Regions from separate parts of the Geodermatophilus sp. SYSU D01186 genome, predicted to be linked through region 3. Evidence: riboswitches for the same ligand, from Rfam matches in the RefSeq annotation. Region 3 holds a riboswitch; each other region holds the start of a gene.
What was found. A riboswitch is a leader RNA that binds a small molecule or an ion and turns the genes downstream of it on or off. The one in region 3 is predicted to bind cyclic di-AMP.
Positions count from the first base shown of each region.

Region 1: it holds a riboswitch for cyclic di-AMP, as region 3 does, so the genes downstream of both, ACI784_RS12140 (hypothetical protein) here and ACI784_RS06535 (C40 family peptidase) in region 3, are expected to answer to the same signal.
Region 2: it holds a riboswitch for cyclic di-AMP, as region 3 does, so the genes downstream of both, ACI784_RS15085 (aggregation-promoting factor C-terminal-like domain-containing protein) here and ACI784_RS06535 (C40 family peptidase) in region 3, are expected to answer to the same signal.
Region 4: it holds a riboswitch for cyclic di-AMP, as region 3 does, so the genes downstream of both, ACI784_RS09695 (M23 family metallopeptidase) here and ACI784_RS06535 (C40 family peptidase) in region 3, are expected to answer to the same signal.

Region 1 is NZ_JBJGYW010000014.1:36,729-39,979, forward strand. It holds gene ACI784_RS12135 (ArsC/Spx/MgsR family protein) at 168-542, shown strand; gene ACI784_RS12140 (hypothetical protein) at 558-1,493, opposite strand; cyclic di-AMP (ydaO/yuaA leader) riboswitch at 1,773-1,923, opposite strand; gene ACI784_RS12145 (dihydrodipicolinate synthase family protein) at 2,075-2,959, opposite strand; gene ACI784_RS12150 (sugar kinase) at 2,962-3,251, opposite strand, start outside.
Region 2 is NZ_JBJGYW010000019.1:27,922-31,172, reverse strand. It holds gene ACI784_RS15090 (LLM class flavin-dependent oxidoreductase) at 1-687, opposite strand, end outside; cyclic di-AMP (ydaO/yuaA leader) riboswitch at 883-1,030, shown strand; gene ACI784_RS15085 (aggregation-promoting factor C-terminal-like domain-containing protein) at 1,258-2,109, shown strand; gene ACI784_RS15080 (class I SAM-dependent methyltransferase) at 2,210-2,848, shown strand; gene ACI784_RS15075 (TetR/AcrR family transcriptional regulator) at 2,854-3,251, shown strand, end outside.
Region 3 is NZ_JBJGYW010000006.1:69,498-72,748, forward strand. It holds gene ACI784_RS06525 (Lrp/AsnC family transcriptional regulator) at 1-117, opposite strand, end outside; gene hppD (4-hydroxyphenylpyruvate dioxygenase) at 278-1,504, shown strand; cyclic di-AMP (ydaO/yuaA leader) riboswitch at 1,668-1,810, shown strand; gene ACI784_RS06535 (C40 family peptidase) at 1,826-2,992, shown strand; gene ACI784_RS06540 (thiamine pyrophosphate-binding protein) at 3,166-3,251, opposite strand, start outside.
Region 4 is NZ_JBJGYW010000010.1:51,945-55,195, forward strand. It holds gene ACI784_RS09690 (maleylpyruvate isomerase N-terminal domain-containing protein) at 1-566, shown strand, start outside; gene ACI784_RS09695 (M23 family metallopeptidase) at 635-1,816, opposite strand; cyclic di-AMP (ydaO/yuaA leader) riboswitch at 1,849-1,987, opposite strand; tRNA gene ACI784_RS09700 (tRNA-Ile) at 2,391-2,464, shown strand; gene ACI784_RS09705 (hypothetical protein) at 2,559-2,948, opposite strand.

The DNA of each region.
Region 1 (3,251 bases), on a different contig from region 3:
CCTCGGACGGCGTCGCCCAAACCCCCGTGTCGGACGTTGGCGGGCGGGGCGCACCCGAGGGAACGCCCCAGGGCCCCGCCCGCCGACCAGCATGCCGCCGACCGGTGCACCCCGCAACAGATGTCTAGGACGTCTGCCGATCGGCGTGGGCACCATAGGGTCGCACTGTGGAGGTCTGGTTCAACCCGTCCTGTTCCAAGTGCCGCACCGCGCGCGACCACCTGGAGGAGGCCGGCGTGGAGTACACCCTGCGCCGCTACCTCGACGACCCGCCGACCGAGTCGGAGCTGCGCGCCGCGCTGGGCGCGCTCGCGCTGCAGCCGTGGGACGTCACGCGGATGTCCGAGCCGCTGGCCCGCGAGCTCGGGCTGCGGGACCTCCCCCGGGACGCCGACACGTGGGTCCGGCTGCTGGTGCAGCACCCGAGGCTGATCCAGCGCCCGCTCGTGCTCACCGACGACGGCCGGGCGTGGGTCGCCCGGGACGACGAGACGCTGACCGAGGTGGTCGCGGCCGCCCGCGACGCGCACGGGCGGCCGTGACCGCCGGGGAGGCGGTCAGCCCCGGTAGTTCACGTGGACGTGGTCCATGTGGTTGGCCGTCGGGCTGCCGCGGTCGGCCATGGCCTTCCAGGCACCGTTCGGCGAGCTGAGCATCCGCTGCTTCCAGATGATGTAGTCCACGCCCAGCTCGTCCCAGTGGGCGATGTGGTACTGGGCGATCGTGTCCCCGAGCGCGGAGCTGGTCATGTAGTCCAGCGCCAGGCCCGAGGGGTGGCCGCCCGGGTCGGCGGCGCTGGCACGGGTGCCGCCGATGGTGATGCCGGCGGCGCCGGGCACGTTGCTGACCACCGCGTTGGCGGCCGCCTGCGCCGGGGGCTTCGTGGGCCCGGCGGTGTTGGTGATGCGCGCGACGGTGGTGGCCGCGACGCTCCCCGAGGCCGCGGCCGTTCCGGCGGACCCACCGGAACGTTGCGGGGCGGCCTTCGCCGCCTGGGCGGCCTTCGCGGCCTCGGCGGCCTGCGCGGCCTCGGCAGCCTTCGCGGCCTCGGCGGCCTTCGCGGCCTCGGCAGCCTTCGCGGCCTCGGCAGCCTTCGCGGCCTCGGCGGCCCGCGCTGCGGCCTCCTCCTCGGCCTTCCGGCGGTCCAGCTCGGCCTGGTCGGCGGCGGCCTGGGCCTGCTGCGCCGCGGTCTGCTCGGCCTCGCGGCTGCTGCGGCTGGCGGTCAGCTGCTCGAGCGACTCCAGGTCCGGCGTCGCCTGGGCGGCGGGGGCGGAGTCGGCGGTCAGCCCGAGCTCAGCGGCGACGCTGACCGACTCCGACGGCCCGGCCTCGGCCTGCGCGGCCGGGTCCGAGCCGAACAGGACGTTGACCATGAGGGCGCCGGCGGTGGCCACGCCGAGGTACAGCGCGGGACGGCGGACGGTCGCCGGGGGACGGCGGCGCGAACCGCTGCGGCGGTCGGCGGCGCGACCGGTTGTCGTGCGGGGGTCCATGAGGGGGTGTGCTCCGGGGTCTACGGCGCAGCGGCGCGCCGGAGGGCGGCGGGCTGCGGGGGCGAGCGGGCAGCGGGGCTGCGGTCGTCCGGGCGCCTGCGCGGGTCACCGGGGAAGCGGCGGTCAGCCGGTCGAGCGGAGGTGCTCGAGGTGGGCCCGCGGGCGGCGTGCGTCAGGGACGGCCGCGTGCGATCAGGTGCGCGGGGGCACCCGGCTCGGGCGGTACCGGCTCGGGCAGGGTCGTGCTGCAGGGCAAGGGCGCGCCATCCGGCGGCTCTCCGTTCTTCCGATGGCCGCCTACCGAGTTAGCTGACGGGTTCGGGCGGGAAGCAGCCCTACTCGTTCCGGACGGATGCCCGGAGCGGGATTCACCCCAGTACTGCGATGGGTCCCCGGCTCACCCCGGAGGGCGACTCGGCGGCGTCCGTTCGGGGCTCCCCGGGCGGGGACGCGACGGTCGAGCGGACCACCCCACCGTAACCGTCGTTATGCAGTTGTGACAATCCGTGGCCGTCGTTTCGTCGGGTGACCCGCGTCGCGCAGCGCCCGATCGACGGCCGGACGGTGTAGGGGCTGGACCCTCAGCCGACGGGGACCGCCACGGCGCGCTCGACCGCGGCCGCGGCGTCGAAGGACGCCGGCACCGGCACCAGGGGCGGGCGCACGGTGCCCATGGGGTGCCCGTGCCGCCGCTCGGCGATGCGCTTGAGCATCCCCGGCGCGACGAACTCCTTGGTCATCGCCCGCACCTGCTGCAGGTGGGCCGACAGCGCCGCGGCGTCGGCCGCCCGCCCGCCGCGGACGTGCTGGTAGAGCGCGACGACCTGCTCGGGGACGATGTTGGCCAGCGCCGAGATCGAGCCGGTGGCGGTCAGCAGGCGGGCCGGCAGGTCGTCCTCGGTACCGACCAGCACGCCCTTGCCCGCCGCGTGCACGGCCTCGGCGTAGCCGGCCTCCCCGCCGGAGTCCTTCACCCCCCACACCGGCAGCGCGGTCACGAGCTCCGCGGGGACGGGCACCGCGTACTTGGGGATGTGGTAGACGACCACCGGGTGCCGGGTGGCGGCCAGGACCCGCTCGTAGAACACCCGCAGGCCCTCGGCCGCGGCCGGCCGGAAGTAGTACGGCGGGAGCACCATCACCGCCCGCACCGGCAGGTCCGCCAACTCCGCCAGCAGGTCCAGGGTGTCCGGCAGGTTCCCCTCCGCCACCGTCGGGACGACGTGCAGCGGCCCCACCTCCGGCAGCAGGGCCTCCAGCACGGCCAGCTTCTCCCGCGGGGACACCGACGGCCCCTCGCCGTTGGTGCCGAACGGGATGACCCCGGCCACGCCCTGCCCGGCCAGCCAGCGGACGTGGCCCAGGTAGGAGTCGACGTCGATGCTGAAGCGCTCGTCGTCGCGGAAGGGCGTCACGTTCGCCACGTAGACACCCTCGAGCACGCCGGCGGGGTCGTCGGGGTGCATCGTCACCTCCCGAGGTCGACGGTCCGGTCCAGGAACGCGGTCAGTTCACGGCGGCTGGGCAGGCCCTCGTAGTCGCCGCGGTCCTGCACGCAGAAGGCGCCCATGGCGTTGGCGGTGCGCAGACGCTCGGCCGGCCCGCAGCCCCACAGGGTGGCCGCGAGGTAGCCGGCGGCGAACGCGTCGCCGGCACCGACCGGGTCGAGCTGTCGGGCGGGGAACCCCGGGGAGGTCAGCCGCTCGCCGTCCACCCGGGCCGCGCAGCCGCGCGCGCCGAGCTTGAGCACGACCTCGG
Region 2 (3,251 bases), on a different contig from region 3:
GTCGGCCGAGCCGTGGCCGTGGTGCTCGTAGCGCTGGCGGTAGAACTCGACCATCCGCTGGGTGTGCTGCGGCGGCCAGAAGATGTGGTTGTGGAAGAAGCCGTCGCCGTAGTAGGCGGCCTGCTCGGCGATCTGCGGCGAGCGGATGGAGCCGTGCCACACGAACGGCGCGACGCCGTCCAGCGGCCGCGGGGTCGAGGTGAAGCCCTGCAGCGGGGTGCGGTACTGCCCCGACCAGTTGACGACGTCGGTGTCCCACAGCTTGCGCAGCAGCGCGTAGTTCTCCACGGCCAGCGGGATGCCGTCACGGATGTCCTTGCCGAACCAGGGGTAGACCGGGCCGGTGTTGCCGCGGCCCATCATCAGGTCCACGCGGCCGCCGGCCAGGTGCTGCAGCATCGCGTAGTCCTCGGCGATCTTCACCGGGTCGTTGGTGGTGATCAGCGTGGTCGCCGTCGACAGCTGCAGCGTCGGGGTCTGCGCGGCGATGTAGGCCAGCGTGGTGGTGGGGGAGGACGAGAAGAACGGCGGGTTGTGGTGCTCGCCGAGGGCGAAGACGTCGAGCCCGACCTCCTCGGCCTTCTTCGCGATGGCCACGACCGCCTGGATCCGCTCCGCCTCGCTGGGCGTGCGGCCGGTCGTGGGGTCGGTCGTGAGGTCGCTGACCGAGAAGATCCCGAACTGCATCTCGTGCTCCAAGTGGTTGAGAGCGCAACTACTGCTGCGTGCAACAGCGCCGCCCCGGGCGTATTCCGGATCCGCCGAGAACTCTCCCGCGACGAGGGTCACGTGACGGATGGGGCCCACGGGATTGTCACAGGACGATAACGGCCCGTACGGTGAGTGGGTCCGGTCGGTCGTGCTTCCCCATCCGGGGAGCCTGGCCGGACGCCGCCGAGTCGTGTCCGCCTCCCGCGGACGTGAGCCGGGGACCCATCGAAGCACTGGGGTGAGTCCTGCTCTCGAGCAGGTAGGGCACCTTCCCGCCCGAACCCGTCAGCTAACTCGGTAGGCGGCCATGGAAGGAACGGAGAGCATCCGCATGCCTCGCCCACGGGCCCTCCCGGCTCGCAGGGATCCCGGGCCACGCGCACCTCGCGCCTCTTCCTCGGTCCGCTGATCCCGCCTCGCCGTTGACCGGCCGCGCGCGTCACTGACCGCCGCCGGACCCCTCCCGTAGACCCTCGCGTCCCGGGCTGCCCTCCGTACGAGTCGGCAGGCCCGCGGGCGCCCTCGCGCCCCGGAGCACCCCACTCGATGAACGACCGCACCGTGCAGTTCCCCGCCGTCGACGCCGCCACCACCCCCGCCGCCGACGCCGCCACCCCCCAGACCACCTCCCGCCGCGGCTTCGGCCTGCCGGCCAAGGGCCGCCGTCCCGCGTTCTTCCTGGCCGCCGCCGCGGCCGGCGCGATCGTGGTCAACGTCCTGGCCAGCGGCGCGCCCGACGCCGAGGCCACCGCCACCCGGACCGAGTCGGTCAGCGTGGCCGAGCAGCTCGGCATCACCGCCGACGCCGCGGCCGCGGCGACCCCGGAGGCCGCCGACCTGGCCCCGCTGCAGCACCTCGCCGCCTCCCGCAGCGAGCGCCAGGCCGCCGAGGCCAGCGCCGCCCAGGCGCAGGCCGCGGCCGACCAGGCCGAGCTCGACCGCCAGGCCGCCGAGCGCGAGGCCGCCGAGCGCGCCGCCGCGGAGGCCGCCGCCGCCGAGCAGGCCGCCCGCGAGGCCGCCGAGCGTGAGGCCGCTGCCGCTGCGCAGGCCGCGGCCGCGGCCGCTGCCGCTCCTGCCGCCGCCCCGGCGCCCGCGGCCGCCGCGGCTCCCCGCGGCTCCTTCAAGGAGTACGCGATGTCCAAGGTCGGCAGCGCCCAGCAGTTCAGCTGCCTGGAGAACCTGTGGGGCAAGGAGAGCGGCTGGAACCCCAACGCGCAGAACCCCACCAGCACCGCCTACGGCATCCCGCAGTTCCTGAACTCCACCTGGGCCGGCACCGGCATCGCGAAGACCTCCGACGGCTACCGCCAGATCGACGCCGGGCTCATCTACATCGAGAACCGGTACGGCAGCCCCTGTGGCGCGTGGGCGCACTCGCAGGCCCACAACTGGTACTGATCGCCGCCCCGGTCCCGCACCGGGCACCCGTTCGAGGGGCCGCTCCTGACAGGGGCGGCCCCTCGAGCCGTCTCGGGACCGGGTGTGGGACGGTCGGGCGGTGAGGGTCGTCCCGTCCGGTTTCGTCCGTGCCCACACCCAGGTCCGGCGGCCGTCGTCGGTCCCGGAGGTGCGGCTGCACGTGGCCGAGGACGTCGTCGCCCTGTGGGAGGCGATGGAGACCGAGGACGGTGGCGCCGGGGAGGCGCCGCCGTTCTGGGCGGCGGCGTGGCCGGGCGGCCAGGCGCTGGCCCGCTTCGTCCTGGACCGGCCCGAGGTGGTCGCTGGACGGACGGTGCTCGACCTCGGCGCCGGCAGCGGCCTGGTCGCCCTCGCCGCCCGGCTGGCCGGTGCCCGGTGGGTGCTGGCCAGTGACGTCGACGAGTTCAGCCGCACCGCGGTCGGCGTCAACGCCGGCCTCAACGGAATCGACGGCGTGAGCGTGATCGGTGACGTCCTCGGCCGCGAGCTGCCCGGCATCGACGTCGTCCTGGCCGGGGACGTCTGCTACGACCGGGAGATGACCGAACGGGTGCTGCCGTTCCTCGACCGTGCCCGCGCCCGCGGGGTCGAGGTGTACGTGGGTGATCCGGGGCGGCCCTACCTGCCGCACGACCGGCTGGCCGCCGCCGCGGTCTACGAGATCCCGGAGACCGAGGGTCCGGGCCTGCGGCGGACGACGGTCTGGCGGCTGCCGTGAGCAGCGTGGCACCCGACCGTGGCCGCCGCGCCCGCCGTCCCTCCGGTGACGACCGGGAGCGGGCGATCCTCGCCACCGCCGAGGCGCTGCTGGCGCAGCGGTCGCCGGCGGAGATCTCCGTCGACGACCTCGCCCGCGGTGCCGGCATCTCCCGGCCCACCTTCTACTTCTACTTCGCCTCCAAGGAGGCCGTCGTCCTGGCGCTGCTGGACCGCGTGGTCGCCGAGGCCCGGGAGCTGCGCGCCGCCGCCCTGGCCGCCGCCTCCGACGACGTGCGGGAGAGCTGGCGCGCGGCGCTGGTCGCGGTCCGCGACACCTTCCGCGCACACCGGGCCCTCACCGCGGCCGCCACCCAGCTGCTGGCCGCCAGCGCCGAGGTGCGGGAGCTGTGGTCCCAGGTCAT
Region 3 (3,251 bases):
CTGCACCGTCGCCCTCGCCACCCCGAGCCGGCGGGACAGCTCCAGCACGCCGGCCCGCGGCTGCTCGGTCAGCGCGGTGAGCACCGCCAGGTCGAGCGCGTCCAGCCGGTGGGCCACCGCTCCTCCTCCCCGAGCTGGTCGATCTGACCACCTCGACGCCGTCGACGGCCGCCGTCCTGCCCCGATCGGCCAGCCCGAGACGGTCATCTTGCCCATCCCGGGCGCCCGGAGGTGTGCTGGACGCACGCAGGGAGACGGGATCATCCGGGAGGGCGACATGACCGCCACCGAGCCGCACGGGACCCTCGAGCAGGTCCTCACCGACGACGAGCGCCTGGCCGAGCTCAGCGCCGAGCAGCTGCGGCAGCTGGTCGGGCTGGTCGAGCACGACCCCGCCACCGACCCCTTCCCGGTCAGCGGCTGGGACGCCCTGGTCTGGATCGCGGGCAACGCCACCCAGACCGCCCACTTCTTCCAGTCCGCGTTCGGGATGGAGCTGGTCGCCTACTCGGGGCCGGAGACCGGCAACCGGGACTCCCGGGCCTACGTCCTCCGCTCCGGCGCCGCCCGGTTCGTGGTCACGGGCGCCTACTCCCCGACCAGCCCGCTGGCCGACCACCACCGCCGGCACGGGGACGGCATCGTCGACATCGCCCTGGCCGTGCCCGACGTGGACCGCTGCGTCGCCCACGCCGCGGCCCAGGGGGCGACCGTCCTCGAGCCGCCGCACGACGTCACCGACGAGCACGGCACCGTCCGGCTGGCCGCGATCGCGACCTACGGCGACACGCGGCACAGCCTGGTCGACCGCTCGCGCTACACCGGCCCCTACCTGCCCGGGTACGTGGCGCGGACGTCGGCACACCAGCGGCGCCCGGGTGCGCCGCGGCGGCTGTTCCAGGCGATCGACCACGTCGTCGGCAACGTCGAGCTCGGCGCCATGGACCGCTGGGTGGACTTCTACCGGCGGGTCATGGGCTTCACCAACATGGCGGAGTTCGTCGGCGCCGACATCGCCACCGACTACTCCGCACTGATGAGCAAGGTCGTCGCCAACGGCAACCACCGCGTGAAGTTCCCGCTCAACGAGCCGGCCGCGGGCAGGAAGCGCTCGCAGATCGACGAGTACCTGGAGTTCTACGGCGGCCCTGGCGCCCAGCACGTCGCGCTGGCCACCGGCGACATCCTCGCCACCGTCGACGCGATGACCGCCGAGGGCGTGGAGTTCCTCCCGACACCGGACTCCTACTACGAGGACCCGGAGCTGCGGGCCCGCATCGGCACCGTCCGCGTGCCGGTGGAGGAGCTGCAGCGCCGCGGCATCCTGGTCGACCGCGACGAGGACGGGTACCTGCTGCAGATCTTCACCCGGCCGACCGGCGACCGGCCGACGGTGTTCTTCGAGCTGATCGAGCGACACGGTTCGCTCGGCTTCGGCAAGGGCAACTTCAAGGCGCTGTTCGAGGCGATCGAGCGGGAGCAGGAACGCCGCGGCAACCTCTGATCCCGGGCGGTGTCGTCACAGCGCGTCAGCACCGGCCGGGGTGTCCGCGCGAGCCGGTCGCCCGGTTTGTCGCCCCCCTGGTGCCGACCTAGCGTGACGGCGTCCGGACGGGTCGTTCCGTCACTCCCCTGTGACACCGGCCGGACGCCGCCGAACCCTGCGCCGGCCCGTTCCGCCGGCACCAGGGACCGGGGACCCACCGCAGTACTGGGGTGAAGCGACCGCGGCCTCGCGAGGGCCGTGGACGCCGGGCGCCTTCCCGCCCGAACCCGTCAGCTAACTCGGTAGGCGGCTGTGGAAGAGAGGACAGACCCGCCCACCATGGCGACGTCGCACGCCCCTGCCCGCGCGCTGCCCCGCCTCCTGGTCGGCCTCGTCGCCGCCGGCGGGCTCACCCTGACCAGCCTCCCCGCGGCGTCGGCCGCCCCCGGCGATCCGGCCACCTCACAGGACGCCGCCGCGCTCGTCGCCGCCAAGGCCCACGACCTCGAGGTCGTCACCGAGCAGTTCAACGAGGCCCGCGAGCGGCTGCGGACCAGCCAGGACGCCGCCACCGCGGCCGGCGCGGAACTGGCCGCCGCCGAGGACGCCCTCGCCACCGCTCGCGAGCAGGTGCGCGCGGTCGCCCGCGGCGCCTTCACCGGCGACCGGCTGAGCACGCTGTCGGCCATGCTCACCAGCGACTCGCCGGAGGAGCTGCTCGACCGCGTCGGCACGCTGCAGACCATCGCCGACCACAACAACGGCGTCCTCGGCGGGGCCCAGCAGGCCGCCGGCGACGCCGACGCCGCCCGCGCCTCCGCCGAGCAGGCGGCCGCCGACGCGCAGGCCCTGGTCGACCAGGTCGCCGCGAAGCAGGCCGACCTCGACCGGCAGGTGGCGCGGTTCCAGGCCGAGTACGACCGGCTGGTCGCCGAGGAGGAGCGGGCGTCGCGGGAGGCCGCCGAGCGCCGGGCCGCCGAGGAGGCCGCACGGGCCGCCGCCGCACAGGCCGCCACGACGCAGGCGGCCCCGGCACCAGCCGCCCCCGCACCCGCCGCCCCGCCGGCCCCGGCCGCCGGCGGCGCCCGGTCGGCCGCCGCACCCGCACCCGCGCCTGCTCCCGCCCCCGCTGCGCCCGTGGCCGGCGGCAGCGCCGCCGCGCAGCGGGCCGTCGAGACCGCGCTCGCCCAGCAGGGCGACCCGTACGTGTGGGCCGCGGCCGGGCCCAACTCCTTCGACTGCTCCGGGCTGGTGCAGTACGCCTACGCCGCGGCGGGCATCAGCCTCCCGCACTCCAGCCGGATCCAGTCGACGATGGGGGCCCCCGTCTCGCGGTCGGCACTGCAGCCCGGTGACCTGGTGTTCTTCTACAGCCCGGTCAGCCACGTCGGCATCTACGTCGGCAACGGGCAGATGGTGCACGCCTCCACCTACGGCCAGCCGGTGAAGGTCGCGTCGATCGACTCGATGGGCGGCTACAACAGCGCCCGCCGCATCGCCGGCTGACCGCCCCGCCTGCGGCGATCATGGCGTCGTGACCACGCCGGAGCGGCCTCCGGCGGTTCCGGCGCCATGATCACGGGGAGAGGCGGCACCGTCAGTGGCCGCGCCCCCTGGGCCCCTTCCGGCGCCGCTCCGCTCCTCGGTCGCTGGCGCTCCCTGCGATGCTCACGGCACCGTCAGTGGCCGCGGAACGCCTCCTCCAGCCACCACGACGGCTCGTCGGCGGCCACCTTGGCGTCGATGAGCAGCGGCGCCGTACGCG
Region 4 (3,251 bases), on a different contig from region 3:
CCGCCCGATACCTCGCCGATGGGCCCGTCGAGCTGGACACCGCACCGGCGGTCGCGGTCGTGGGCACCCTGCCCCTGCTCAGCGTCGTACTGGGCCAGGCGTACGAGCTGGCCGTGCACGGGCTGGACCTCACAGCGTGCGGCGCCCCGCCGGTGCCGGAGCCGGTCCTGCAGGCGGGCCTGGCGGCCCTCGCGGACGTGACCGGCGCCCTGTCCGCGTCCGTCGGCATCACCGGCGGCGCCACCCTGGCGACGCCGGAGGGCGGCTGGGCCTTCGCCGCCGACCCGGCGGGCTGGACCGTGCGGCGGGTGGCCCCGGGAGCACCGCAGGGCACCGCCGTGGAGGCGCCGGCGGACCTGCTGCTCGAGGCGGCCTCCGGTCGGGTCAACCCGGTCGCGGCGCTGGCCCGGCGGCGGCTGCGGGTGCACGAGCTCGGCGGGCTGCTCGCGCTGGCCCCGGTCGTCCAGGTCGCGCCGGGCATCCCCGGCGGGCCGATCCTGCAGCTGGCCGCGCAGACCCTCGGCGGCGTCGGCGGCCTGCTCGGGCGGCTGCGCGGCCGCCGCTGAACGCACGGCGGCCCGCGGCCGCCGGAGCACCGGGGGCCGCGGGCCGTCCGCGTCAGGTCAGGTCGAGGTCAGCACCCGCCACCGAGGGCGATGCCGTGCTGCGCCAGCCAGGGCATCGGGTTGACCCGGTTGGCGTAGAGGCCGCCCTGGTGCACCTCGAAGTGCAGGTGCGGCCCGGTGGACTGGCCACGGTTGCCGACCTCGGCGATCTGCTGGCCCGCGGTCACCACCTGGCCCGCGGTGACGGAGAACTGGTTCACGTGGCCGTAGAGGGTGATCTGACCGTCGGCGTGCTGCACGTACACGGCCAGGCCGAAGCCGCTGGCCGGCCCCGCCTGGAGGACGACGCCGTCCTCCGGCACGTAGATCGGGGTGCCGATGGGGGCGGCGATGTCGATGCCCTGGTGCATCGTGCCCCAGCGGGCGCCGTAGCAGGAGGTGAGCCGGCCGGCGGTCGGCATGCCGGTCGTGCCCTGCGCCCGGGCGTCGAGCCGGGCGTTGAAGGCGGCGGCGGGGTCGGCCGCGCCCTGCGCGGCGAGCAGGCGCTCGCCGGCGGCGCGGTACTGCTCGTCGAGAGCGGCCTTCTGCGCCGCGACGGCGTCGTACTCGGACTGCGCCTCGGCGAGGTGAGCGGTGGCGGCCGCCTCGGCCTCGTCGGCGGCGCGGGCGGCCTCGTCGAGCCGGGTCACCGCGGCCCGGGCGGCCCGGTCGGCCTCCTCGACCCGCTGCTCGACGGCGAGGAAGTCGGTCAGCCGCGCGGCGCGCTGGGCGCCGAGGACGTCCATCGTCGCCGCCTGCTGCAGCAACTCGGTGGGGCTCTCGGCGTCGAGGATGAGCTCGATGTCGCCGTAGCGGTTGTCGGCCCCCATGTAGGCCTCCCGCCCCAGGGTGGCGACGTCCTCCTCGGCGGCGGCGACGTCGGCCTGGGCGGTGGCCAGCTCGGCGGCGGTGGCATCGGCCTCAGCCTGGGCGGTGGCCAGCTCCGCGCGGGCGACGAGAGCGGCGTCGGCGGCGGCCTCGGCCTCGACGGTCATCCGCTGCAGCTTCTCCTCGGCGGCGGTGACCAACTGCTCGATGCGGGCGACCTCGGCGGCCAGGCTCTCCTGCTCGGAGGTGCCGGAGACGGTGGGGGCGGCGAGCGCGGCCGGGGTGCCGGCCAGCAGCCCGCCGACCACGGCGGCGACGACGAGCGCCCGGCGAGGCGCACGCAGCAGCCGGCGGGCCGGCGCTCCGCGCGCAGGCAGGGTCATCAGGTGGTGCAGGGTCGCCAAGGCGACGGTTCTCCCATCCTCGCGACCGCCTACCGAGTTAGCTGACGGGTTCGGGCCGGACGGCGCCCTACCCGCCTGCGTCCCCCTACGCAGGCAGGACTCACCCCAGTGGAACGGTGGGTCCCCGGTCCGTCTCGGCCCCCGGAGGGAGGCGTCGGCGGTTCGGCGGGGCCAGGCCGGTGCCCTCGTGTGTCGAGGAGCGGAACCCGGCGAGGCCGTCGGGAAAACTACCTTGAGTGACCCCCCGCGGTCACGATCGAGTAACACCTCCGGCGCGCCTCGTTGCCCGAAGGAGTGACATCCCGCTACGAGGCGTGAGTACGCGACCCCGGAGAGCTGATCTTCAGGACCGCTCCACCGCTCGCGCGACTCCCGCGGTGACCTGCGAGGACGGCCCGGGCCGCGCGGTGGGCCGCAGGCGGCCGCGGCCACGTCCCGGGCACCGGGCCGCCGCCGCTGAGATGTCGCGCACAGTTCCCCCGAAACCGCCCGGCGGGCTCACCCTCACGGCCCCGTCGGCGGCCGGCCGCCATCTGGCAGGCTGGAGCACACCGGGGCGGTAGCTCAGCCGGTCAGAGCATGGGACTCATAATCCCTGGGTCGTGGGTTCGAGCCCCACCCGCCCCACCGATCGGGCCCGCAGGCCGGGGCCTCGGTCCTGCGGGCCTCGTCCCGGTCCCGGCTCGGCTCCCCCGCGGAGCGACCCGCGATGGCCCAGGTGCTATGCCGTCACGTTCGTCCACACGGTGCCGATGTTCTCCTCCCCACCACCGTGAGTCGTCGCGAGCAGGCAAGCGCTCAGCGAGGTCCCCGACGCGGTGAAGGAGAAGGGCTGGCTCACGTCGCTCTCGGCGCCCAGGTGCACCGCCATGGTGAACGGCCTGGACGTGCCCTCCTCCAGGAGGAAGAGGCCCTCACCTCGGTTCAGCCGGTCTGCTGCGTCCCGTGAGGTCACGGTCGCGTTGCCTGACACCTCTTCCCCCGGCTCGAACGTGGCGACGGTGAGCGTCTTCGGACACGTCGTGGTGACGACAGGCACCGTGCCGGCCAGGGCCGCAGGCGCGAGTACGACCCCGATCACCGTCGATGCCGCGACCGCCGGAACTGCCATGCGACGTCTTCTCACAGCCATCGCCCCTCAGCGTTGTAGCGATCGTCACCCGATGGCCGGCCTCGATCCCCTCTCTCGCTCGCGACGGCACAGCTCGCGGGCGACAGGACGGGGACCGTCCTAGCACCGGTCCGGCACGGCTGTCCAGCTGGCCGTACGCGGCGCGCGCCATCCGTGAACACCCAGGTGGCGGACACACGGACCGCCAGTTCGAGCCGCACCCGCCCCACCGGTCCCCATCCGAGGCGCCGCCATGCTCATGCAGCCCTGAGCCCGTCCGCGACCAGCAGGGTGCCGATGACG